DNA from 2 places in the Rothia sp. HMSC058E10 genome. Region 1 is predicted to be linked to the other one. Evidence: riboswitches for the same ligand, from Rfam matches in the RefSeq annotation. Region 1 holds a riboswitch; the other holds the start of a gene.
The links. Region 1 has a riboswitch for S-adenosylmethionine ahead of HMPREF2609_RS09525 (AMP-binding protein). Riboswitches for the same ligand answer to the same signal wherever they lie in the genome.
Positions count from the first base shown of each region.

Region 2: it holds a riboswitch for S-adenosylmethionine, as region 1 does, so the genes downstream of both, HMPREF2609_RS02445 (bifunctional o-acetylhomoserine/o-acetylserine sulfhydrylase) here and HMPREF2609_RS09525 (AMP-binding protein) in region 1, are expected to answer to the same signal.

Region 1 covers NZ_KV797643.1:24,269-28,991, reverse strand. Annotated here, with positions in the region: gene HMPREF2609_RS09540 (C4-dicarboxylate ABC transporter substrate-binding protein) at 1-11, opposite strand, end outside; gene HMPREF2609_RS09535 (zinc metalloprotease) at 336-1,427, opposite strand; gene HMPREF2609_RS09530 (hypothetical protein) at 1,757-2,851, shown strand; SAM riboswitch class I at 3,137-3,253, shown strand; gene HMPREF2609_RS09525 (AMP-binding protein) at 3,259-4,723, shown strand, end outside.
Region 2 covers NZ_KV797613.1:63,309-68,031, forward strand. Annotated here, with positions in the region: gene HMPREF2609_RS02435 (hypothetical protein) at 1-586, opposite strand, end outside; gene HMPREF2609_RS02440 (ABC transporter ATP-binding protein) at 604-1,605, opposite strand; SAM riboswitch class IV at 2,187-2,300, shown strand; gene HMPREF2609_RS02445 (bifunctional o-acetylhomoserine/o-acetylserine sulfhydrylase) at 2,410-3,756, shown strand; gene HMPREF2609_RS02450 (homoserine O-acetyltransferase MetX) at 3,854-4,723, shown strand, end outside.

The sequences.
Region 1 (4,723 bases):
CGTAGTTTCATGAGAGATATTCCTTGTGTCGTTGTGTTGAGCGAGAGGAAATCTTTCTATGAGTGAGCGGTATTCATGGTAGGGAACCTATGGTGTGGCAGATTCCCACATGCGACGATGCGCATTAGTGGCATTGTGGTGCCGTTTGAGCAAGAGAGTGGTATATGAACGGTTGTATATGAATAACCGATAGATAAGATTTCACCTGCATCCTAGCACCGTAAAATTTTATAAATCTGTGACATAAAACAAGTTTTGGGAGCGGACCATATCACAGGAACAAGTAAAGGTTTCTGGCAACATAACCCGCTCCCGCACGCTGGCAGCATACAAGGCTAGCGAATAAGACCTTGCTCTCGTGCATCATCAGCCGTTATGAGATTAATCTCAATCTCTGGTGGAGGTTCAGGGATTATCTCACGTCCGTGACTGACGGCTTGGGCCGGGAACCGCATCGTTTTCAGATCGCTGGGTGCACTCAGAACGCTCTCGTATCCGTTGTTGTTGAGGTCTTTGGCGACGGGCACATCATCAATCTTACCGTTGTGATTAAAGTCTATGTTTCGATCTGCAGGTTTGCCCTCATAGAGGTATCCGCGAGCTTTGAAGCCGAACCCGCGCCGCTCACTGAGCGCCGACTCATCAAGGCTTAGCGCGTCCGTCTGGGAGTACCCAAAATAGAACGTTCCGTCTTTCTTAGGAACACCAGTGAGCTGGTAATCGTAGTTCATCACACTGAAGTAATGGGGTTTGCCGTTCTCACTATCATTGCCGCCGTGATCAAGACCCAAATTATGCCCAAGCTCGTGTAGGAAAGTGCCCACGCGAATATCGCTGCTGGCGCCACCCCAGTAGGTTTTCCCGACGGTCACGATAAACCCGGCTTTGTTCTTGTACCCCAAGCCCGATGAGCTGTTATGTCCGTGGTAATCACCCCAGATCATGTAATGGAAAATGCCCTCGCGGGCAGGGTTGAAATGACGGGCCTTAATACGTGCCCAATCGCCCATATTCCGCAGTCCCTGATGCGGCACCTCATTACCGCCGCCCAGATTGTACTTAGCGCTTCGGGCGGACCCAGCGTCTAGGTGCAGGTTAATGCCCGGTTTTCGATCAGGATTACTGATATTAAGTGTGGCGAAGGATTGCACGATTCGGTCCAAATCTTCTTCGCTGCCGAGCTCACCGGGCATGTAATCCATCTCGACGAATACGTCCTTATGGTTAGGGTTCGCACCCATCGCGGGATAATCGACGTCAATAGCGCCGTCACCATCGGCATCGTAACCGTACATCTCCCAAGAATCGAGAATACCATCGCCATCAGTGTCATAGGCGGGAACCGAGGCAGCGGAGGTGGGCAGGATATTCAGCAGCACCAGGCTGGCAACCGCCAGCGTCATGTGCGCCGTGCGACGCATCTTCATGAGAGTGAGTCCTTTAGATATGTATATGTTGAGTGAATACGAAATCTTCATATCGGCAGCCCGCAAGCCCAGAATGATGCGCCCATGCGGCGGTGAAACACAGAGACTCGCCGGAACATACACGCGACAATAGGCCCGAAATGAGCGCGGAATACAGAATATCTTCCGCATAATTTGAGGATGCTCAGATCCGGGTGAGTGAGCGTTTTATCGTAAAGATTTCATGTTTATCTTATATTGTTTAGGATTTCTGGGGTATATCCCGTAAAATTATTACTGGCGTGTAATCCGAGCGCCACTTATTCACCCAACCACTCATAGGAGTCATTGTGACCCACGCATCTACGCGGGGAGGTCTAACGCGCCGTCGTGTTCTGGCGGGCGCCGCATGGACAACCCCAATTATTGTTTCTTCCGCTGTAGTTCCGGCTTATGCGGCTTCGTATGATGACACACGCCCTGACTACGGTATTTTTACCCAGGCGTTCGTCACCCACCAGGAACTAGACACTAACAGTTTCCTGGGGCTAGATTCATTTAGCGGCCCGGTTGAGAACGAGCAGGCCAATGTTCCAGCAGGTTCCAGTGGTCTCTACTCGGCTGGCGGCGGTAAGTTTACCCCCGGCGGCAGCATCGGCAAGGCAAAGTGGGGCGGTGCAGGTTTCTGGTTCTCAGCACCCAAGGCAACCACTAAAGACGGCAAGCAGACATACTACTCGGGCACCACTACCCTACTCGCCGGTGCGCGCCTGCGCTTGGAGCACCGTTTCGTTTTCCCCGACTGGGCCGAGATCGACGGGGCAGAACCTCCGGGCTGGAATAAAAATACTGACGATTTTGCGGTTTCCCTCGCCGTTAACCCCACGTCAGAAAACGGCGATAATCCCCAGCTCGTCGCCTTCAACGGTGGTGCTATGTACGGTTACTTCAGCGAGATGACCGCCAACGGCAATGAGCTGATAGGCTACGTCGATATTACGCTTGACCATGATGTTGTAGCTTCCAGTCATAACGGCGGCGGGACTCAGGTCTACAACCAGATCTTGGCCAGCCAGTTCGGTACACATTTTGAAGATTTCTATCTCGAACGCTACGGTGTGACCACCACCTTGACGATCCTCAGCGGCACTCTGCGCTACGAACCTGAGAATGGTGCCCCCAAGAGTGATATTGACCTGACCGGTCAGCAGGCTGTGGCATCCATCGATCATGTTGGCGAACCTGAGAATCCAGATCCGAGCACTCCCAGCGACAAGTCAAAGTCCAACTCGACGGGATCAACGGGTGACCAGAAAAACAAGGATCAAGAGAGCGACTTCACCGTCCGTAACGATATTCAGATCGATCCTAACGACTGGTTATCCGGGCAGAAAAACCCTAACGGAGCCTCGAAAGGCTCAACCAACGCACAAAAACAGAACTAATCGGTAATTTTGGGTGAGTAAACGGCACTCCCGCCGGGTAAATCCTCTTGACGAGGCGCATCCCGGTGGGAGTGTTTTTCTTGTATTGTTCGCGAGCAGGTGGTTTTTGACCCGAGCAGGTAGGAGAATCCTACCTTGTCGGCAAAATCCTACCTGCTCGCGGGTATAGGGCGTGGGGTGGATGGCGGGCGCAATATTGCGGAATGTTACGAACGTGGCGCATACACGCGCAATATGACGGGGTGTCTTTGCACCTGCGCCAGCTACAAGGTTTACTAGATTGGTAATCCATCTAGAGCGACCGAGAGACCTGGCTCGACGACGTCGCAGCAACCTCGCCTGCGGTGGCGCATCATGCGCCTTCATAACGCCGAAGGTGCTAACGCCAGCAACCGATGGGAGATACTGTGGGACTTCCCTCCCCTTTTTCATTCACGAATCCTCTAGCACCCACCCCCAACCCCGCGCACGAATCTGACGAGGCGCGGGTAGCGTTCTGGGAAAAACAAGCCGAGCGCTTAAGCTGGGGCAAGACTTGGGACAACGCACACACCTTCCAGAAACCGCAGGTTATCGGAACCGATGCTGAGGGCATCGAAGAATACTCCGTACCCGAGATTAAGTGGTTCGAGGGCGGCAAACTCAACGTCGCCTACAACTGCGTGGACCGCCATGTGGAGGCGGGCCGCGGCGACAAAGTAGCCCTCTATTTCGAGGGCGAACCCGGCGATCGTGAAGCTATCACCTACGCCGAACTGCAGCGACGCATCGCCCGCGCCGCCAACGGCCTGCTCAAACTCGGCGTGCGTAAAGGCGACCGCGTGGTGATCTACCTGCCGGTTATTCCCGAAACCATTATCTTCACGCTTGCGTGCGTGCGCATCGGCGCAATTCACTCACTCGTATTTGGTGGGTTCTCGGCGGAGGCGCTGAAATTCCGGGTGGAAGACACCGGCGCGAAGGTTCTGATCACCACCGACGGGCAGAACCGCCGCGGCAAGGTCGTGCCCGTGAAGGTGAATGCCGATGAAGCATGCTCGGGTGAGAACAATATCGAGCATGTGATCGTGGTGGACCGGACAAGCGCCGCAGACCCCGTGGCGCACGCGCAGGTTCCTTGGACGACCGGGCGCGATATTTGGTATCACGACCTGGTGGACGATCAGCCCGATACCCATGAGTACGAGCTGCATGATGCCGAGGACCCGCTGTTTATCATTTATACCTCTGGCACCACGGGCAAGCCCAAGGGCCTGGTGCACACGATGGCGGGGTATTTGGTGCAGACCGCATACACTCACGCGCTGCTGTACGATCTGCTGCCGGACTATGTGGATGACGACGGGGTGCTGCGCCCCGATGAGCTGTCTGCCGTGAACGACCCGGCGAAGGTTGAATCGACTGTGCATTGGTGTACCGCCGATCTCGCGTGGGTGACCGCGCACACCTACGAAATCTATGGTCCGCTCGTGAATGGGGTTACCGAGGTTATTTTCGAGGGTACCCCCAATACTCCGCATTATGGCCGTCATTTCGAGGTTATCGAACGCTACGGCGTCACCAATTACTACACCGCTCCAACCCTGATTCGTTCCCTCATGGGGGCTTTTCCTGACGGCCCCGAACCCGGAAAATACGACTTCTCAACTGTGCGTCTGCTCGGGTCTGTGGGCGAGTCCATTAACCCTCAGGCGTGGAAGTGGCTGCGCAAGCACGTGGGGGGGGGTACCGCATCGTTTATCGATACGTGGTGGCAGTCCGAAACCGGCTCGACCATATGCTCCCCGCGACCACATGACCCCGCCTTCGCGCCCGAAGGGGCCTTCCCCGAAGGTACCCCGCGCTGCACTCCCCTTCCCGGATGCGCCACCC
Region 2 (4,723 bases), on a different contig from region 1:
CGGGTGCCTGAATCGGAATCAGCGTGCCGAGCCCATCAAGCCATGCAGGCGCGGAACTCTCGGTAAAAAGCACCCCGGAAGCCACGAAAACCGGCACAAGCAGCAGCTCCTCATAGGCGATAGCGTTCGGGGTCGCCACAAAGAACCCTGCAATCACGAAGGTCACCGCCAGACACGAGATCCACAGCAGCGAAAGACCCACCAGATAGCGTGCACCCACCTGAGTAAAGTCTGTAAAATCTACCGAGAAGGTGCACAGCGCCCAGAAAACCCAGGCCAATGGCAGGGCGGCAAGCCCAAAAATGGAGGCAGTTGAGACCACCGCTGCGAGCGCCCGCAGCGGGTTCACGGCACCATTGAGCAGATACACGAACGTTCCCCGGTAGCGCTCAAAGTTGAGGATTCCGGCACTAACAATGCACATGTTCCAGGTGCCGATAATACCTGCGCGAGTCCAGGCGAGGGTTGCATCAACTGGCCAGGCACCGGCGGCGAGCGCCTGCAGGGCCGTCGCCCCAAAGGTACTCAGCAGCAGTAATTGTAGGAAGTAGGGAACTGTGAGGAATTGGCGCAGAGAAAAAGACATCAAGCGAAGTTGCCGGTTCATCGTTTCAGTCCTTCCGCCATGGCCAGGTATGCCTCTTCGAGAGTGGCTGGGCGAGTATACAGTGGTGTGAGCATCTGAACCTCACGCTCAGCGAGAATACGGGTCAGCAGAGCCTCTGCGTGTTCGGTACTGAAGGGGTGCGGCTTTTCCGAAACAGAACGTTCATTCCAGTACACGGTGATCTCCCACTCGCTGCCGCGCGGGGTCAGCAACACTGTTCCCGCATCGCCCAAAGACCGAGCAAGTTCTTGAAGCACCGGCCCGGCATTCGCATCCACACGCCCCACGGTGGTAACGGAGATCCCGGCGTGCGCGGTAATATCCGCCACTGTGCCCGAAACCGCCATGCGACCGGCACCGATGACCGTGACCCGATGCGCTAACTCCTCAATCTCGCCCAGCAGATGGCTCGTGAGTAAAATGGCGGTGCCGTCATCAGCGAGGGCGCGAATTAGCTGGCGTATTGTCAGCGAAATATCTGGGTCAAGCCCATTCGTCGGCTCATCCAAAAGCAGCAGTTTTGGCTCGCCCAGCAGTGCCCGCGCGATGTGCAGACGTTGTTTCATACCGCGGGAAAACTCTTGTACCTTCTTCGCGGCGACATCTGCAAGATCGACCCGTTCCAAAGCGCTCGCCACCTGGGTACGGCGTTTGCGCGCGCTAACTCCGGCAAGGTCGGCGAAGAAGAGAAGATTATCGCGGGCGGATGCTCGCGGATAGAACCCGGTATCCCCGCCGAGTACAAGCCCTAGGGATGCGCGCGCACGCTGGGGGTGTGCAAGCGCATCCACCCCGTCGATGCGAACGGTACCGCTTGTGGGAGTCAGCAGTGTTGCGCACATCTGTACAACCGTTGTTTTCCCCGCTCCATTGGGACCGAGCAGAGCATGAATTTCGCCGGAACTTATGCTGAGTGAAACATTATCGACAGCGGTGAAAGCGCGTTCACCCTTGCCAAAGGTGCGGCATAGCTGTGCCGCGTCAAGAATTGTAGACATTGTGATAAAACCTTGCGGTGCTTAGTCACCCGAAGCCGCTTGAGCATGGTGTTCGCACGCCTGCAATACGTGGGACGGGTGAGATGAATAAGTCGTGAGAGAGGCACTTCTTAGTGCCTGAATAATCCCAAGTCACCGGCTGCAGGTGCGGAAGGTATAACAATAAAACCCTCAGAACTTTGGTGTCCCAAGCGCTCACTATGCGCTTCTGAAATGTATCGAACCAAAGCAGGGTTATTTCTGAAATTTTTAGAGCCCACCATCTGGGCGGGCATTCCGCGAGCCGGTGCGACTTTAGCGGGAAGTCATACCTCATCACTCCTAGATTCAAGGCTTCCACCAGTGTAGCATGGCTCACGATTGCCTACGCTGATGGTAATTTAGCGACGGCTAACGGCAGATCACATGGCTTTAGCGGTTCGGGTACAACATAGGCACGGTCACAAGCGCATAAGTATTGGTGTTTCTCCCAAACAATAGGCTGTCGTGAAAACAGTTCATAAAACGTCATCTTTGCAACAATGCGCCGAAAACGCGCATCCGGCTTGACCATGTGCGCTTCCTATGAAACTCTAGATGCAGGTCATGAGAGCCAGTGATAAGCCCCAGCTAGCTGGCCGGCAACCCTCCTCCGCGGTGGGGTGCCCTGGGTGAGGACCAGGCGTTGAACACAAAGTACAACGCAAGCGCGGGACCGATGTGCCCGATTCTGGTACATCGTTTTTTCGTTTGCAGAGAAGAAAGCCTAAGAACTCTGTACCGAAATCGGCATGCGGCCCCCTGAACTATTACAAGGAGCTTCGCATGAGCAACACTACAGTCCCGACTCCCGCCAATCCCGCCGGTTGGAAATTTGAAACCCGCCAGATTCACGCGGGGCAGGCACCGGATGCTGCAACGGGAGCTCGGGCGTTACCTATCTACCAGACCACCTCGTTCGTTTTCGAGAACGCAGAACAGGCCGCTAACCGTTTTGCTCTCACAGAGCTTGGGCCTATCTATACCCGTCTGAACAACCCCACCCAAGAGGTTATCGAAAACCGCATCGCATCCCTTGAAGGGGGAGTAGGGGCGCTTTTGCTGGCCTCAGGCCAAGCGGCTATTACCTATGCGATTCTTAATATTGCGGGCGCGGGCGACCATATCGTGGCTTCCCCATCGATTTATGGGGGAACCTACAACCTACTTAAATACACGCTTGCCGACCTCGGCGTTGAAACTACGTTTGTTGAAAACCCGGACGACCTGCAGCAATGGCGCGATGCGGTTCGCCCCAACACGAAACTCTTCTACGGAGAAACCGTACCTAACCCCCGGAATGATGTGCTCGACATCGAGCCTATCGCCCAGATCGCCCACGACAATGGCGTTCCCCTAATCGTTGATAACACTGTTCCCACCCCATATCTGGTGCGCCCCATCGAATTTGGTGCGGATGTTGTAATCCATTCCGCCACAAAATATCTGGGTGGGCACGGCACCTCAATCGGCGGCGTTATCGTGGACTCCGGGAATTTCGACTATGGAGCCAATCCCGAAAAGTTCCCCAAGTTCAACGAACCTGCCCCCGGTTACCACGGTCTAGTTTATGCCCGTGACTTGGGCAAAGACTCCGCTTTTGGTGCGAACCTTTCCTATATTCTCAAGGCGCGGGTTTCGCTTCTGCGCGACACCGGGGCGGCGATCTCTCCAACCAACGCCTTCAACATTGGTATCGGTCTGGAGACTCTTTCCCTGCGCATCGAACGCCATATCGAGAACGCGACCAAGGTCGCAAACTGGTTGGAGGAGCATCCGCTGGTCGATCAGGTGATCTGGGCCGGTCTGCCTTCCTCGCCCTGGTACGAGCGAGCCCAGAAGTACCTGCCGAAGGGGCCGGGCGCCGTCGTGGGATTCACCCTCAAAGACGCCGACCTGGAACAGACTCGCACCTTTGTGGATGCTCTGCAGCTGCATTCCAATGTGGCGAATATCGGCGATGTACGTTCGCTTGTTATTCATCCCGCATCCACCACCCACTCGCAGCTTTCCGAGGAAGAGCTAGAGGCAATTGGGGTGAGCAAAAACTTTGTGCGCCTCGCCGTAGGGATCGAGAATATTGACGATATTATCGCAGACCTAGAATTGGGTTTTGCGACTCTGAACGCCTAACCTGCACCGTCGCGACCGGGCTGCACAGTAAGTGCCCGGTCGCGGTATCGGTTTCTCGCCTGCCATTACCAAAACTACCGGTTACCCAGGAGAAAACATGACGGAAAATACCGTACACGCCACCTATCTGTCGCAGCTGCAGTATCCCAGCGCTCAGGGGTACCTGCGGCAGATGGCGATCGGTGATTTCACCCTCGAAAACGGTACCGTGCTTCCACAGGTGAACATTAGCTACGAGACGTGGGGGACTCTTAACGAAGCTGGGGACAACGCGATTCTTATTCTGCACGCCCTCACCGGCGACACCCATGTTTCGCGAGGGATTCCCACATCAGATATGCCTGCACCCAGTATCCGTGCGGTCGAAAGTGATGGTTGGTGGGAAGGTATTGTGGGGCCGGGTGCGGTGGTCGATACTACCAAGTATTTTGTGATAGCCCCCAATATCTTGGGTGGATGCTACGGCTCGACCGGTCCGGCAAGTATCGTACCCGAGGGGTACCCGGGTGCCGGGAAACCCTGGGGGTCACGCTTTCCTCACGTCACTATTCGCGACTCGGTACGAGCCGAAGCCGAACTTATCGCCCGGTTGGGGATTAAGAGTTTTCACCATGTAATCGGAGGATCGCTCGGCGGGGCACGCGCTATCGAATGGGCGGCAACCTTCCCCGAGCTGGTACGTGGATGCGCGGTCATCGCCGCCGGCCCCGCCGCCACTGCCGAACAGATTTCCTGGGCTCACACCCAGAACCTCGCCATCCGTGCTGATGCCAATTTTGCTTCCGGCGATTATTATGGGGGATCGGCACCCACGGCCGGGCTCGCGCTGGCGAGGCGCATAGCCCACACCACCTACCGCAGCCCAGCCGAGTTGGAGCATCGCTTTGGGCGGCAGGCAAACCGCGGCGAATCCACCGACGGCGGGTCCATTGGTGAGAACCGCGGACGATATGCGGTCGAAAGCTAC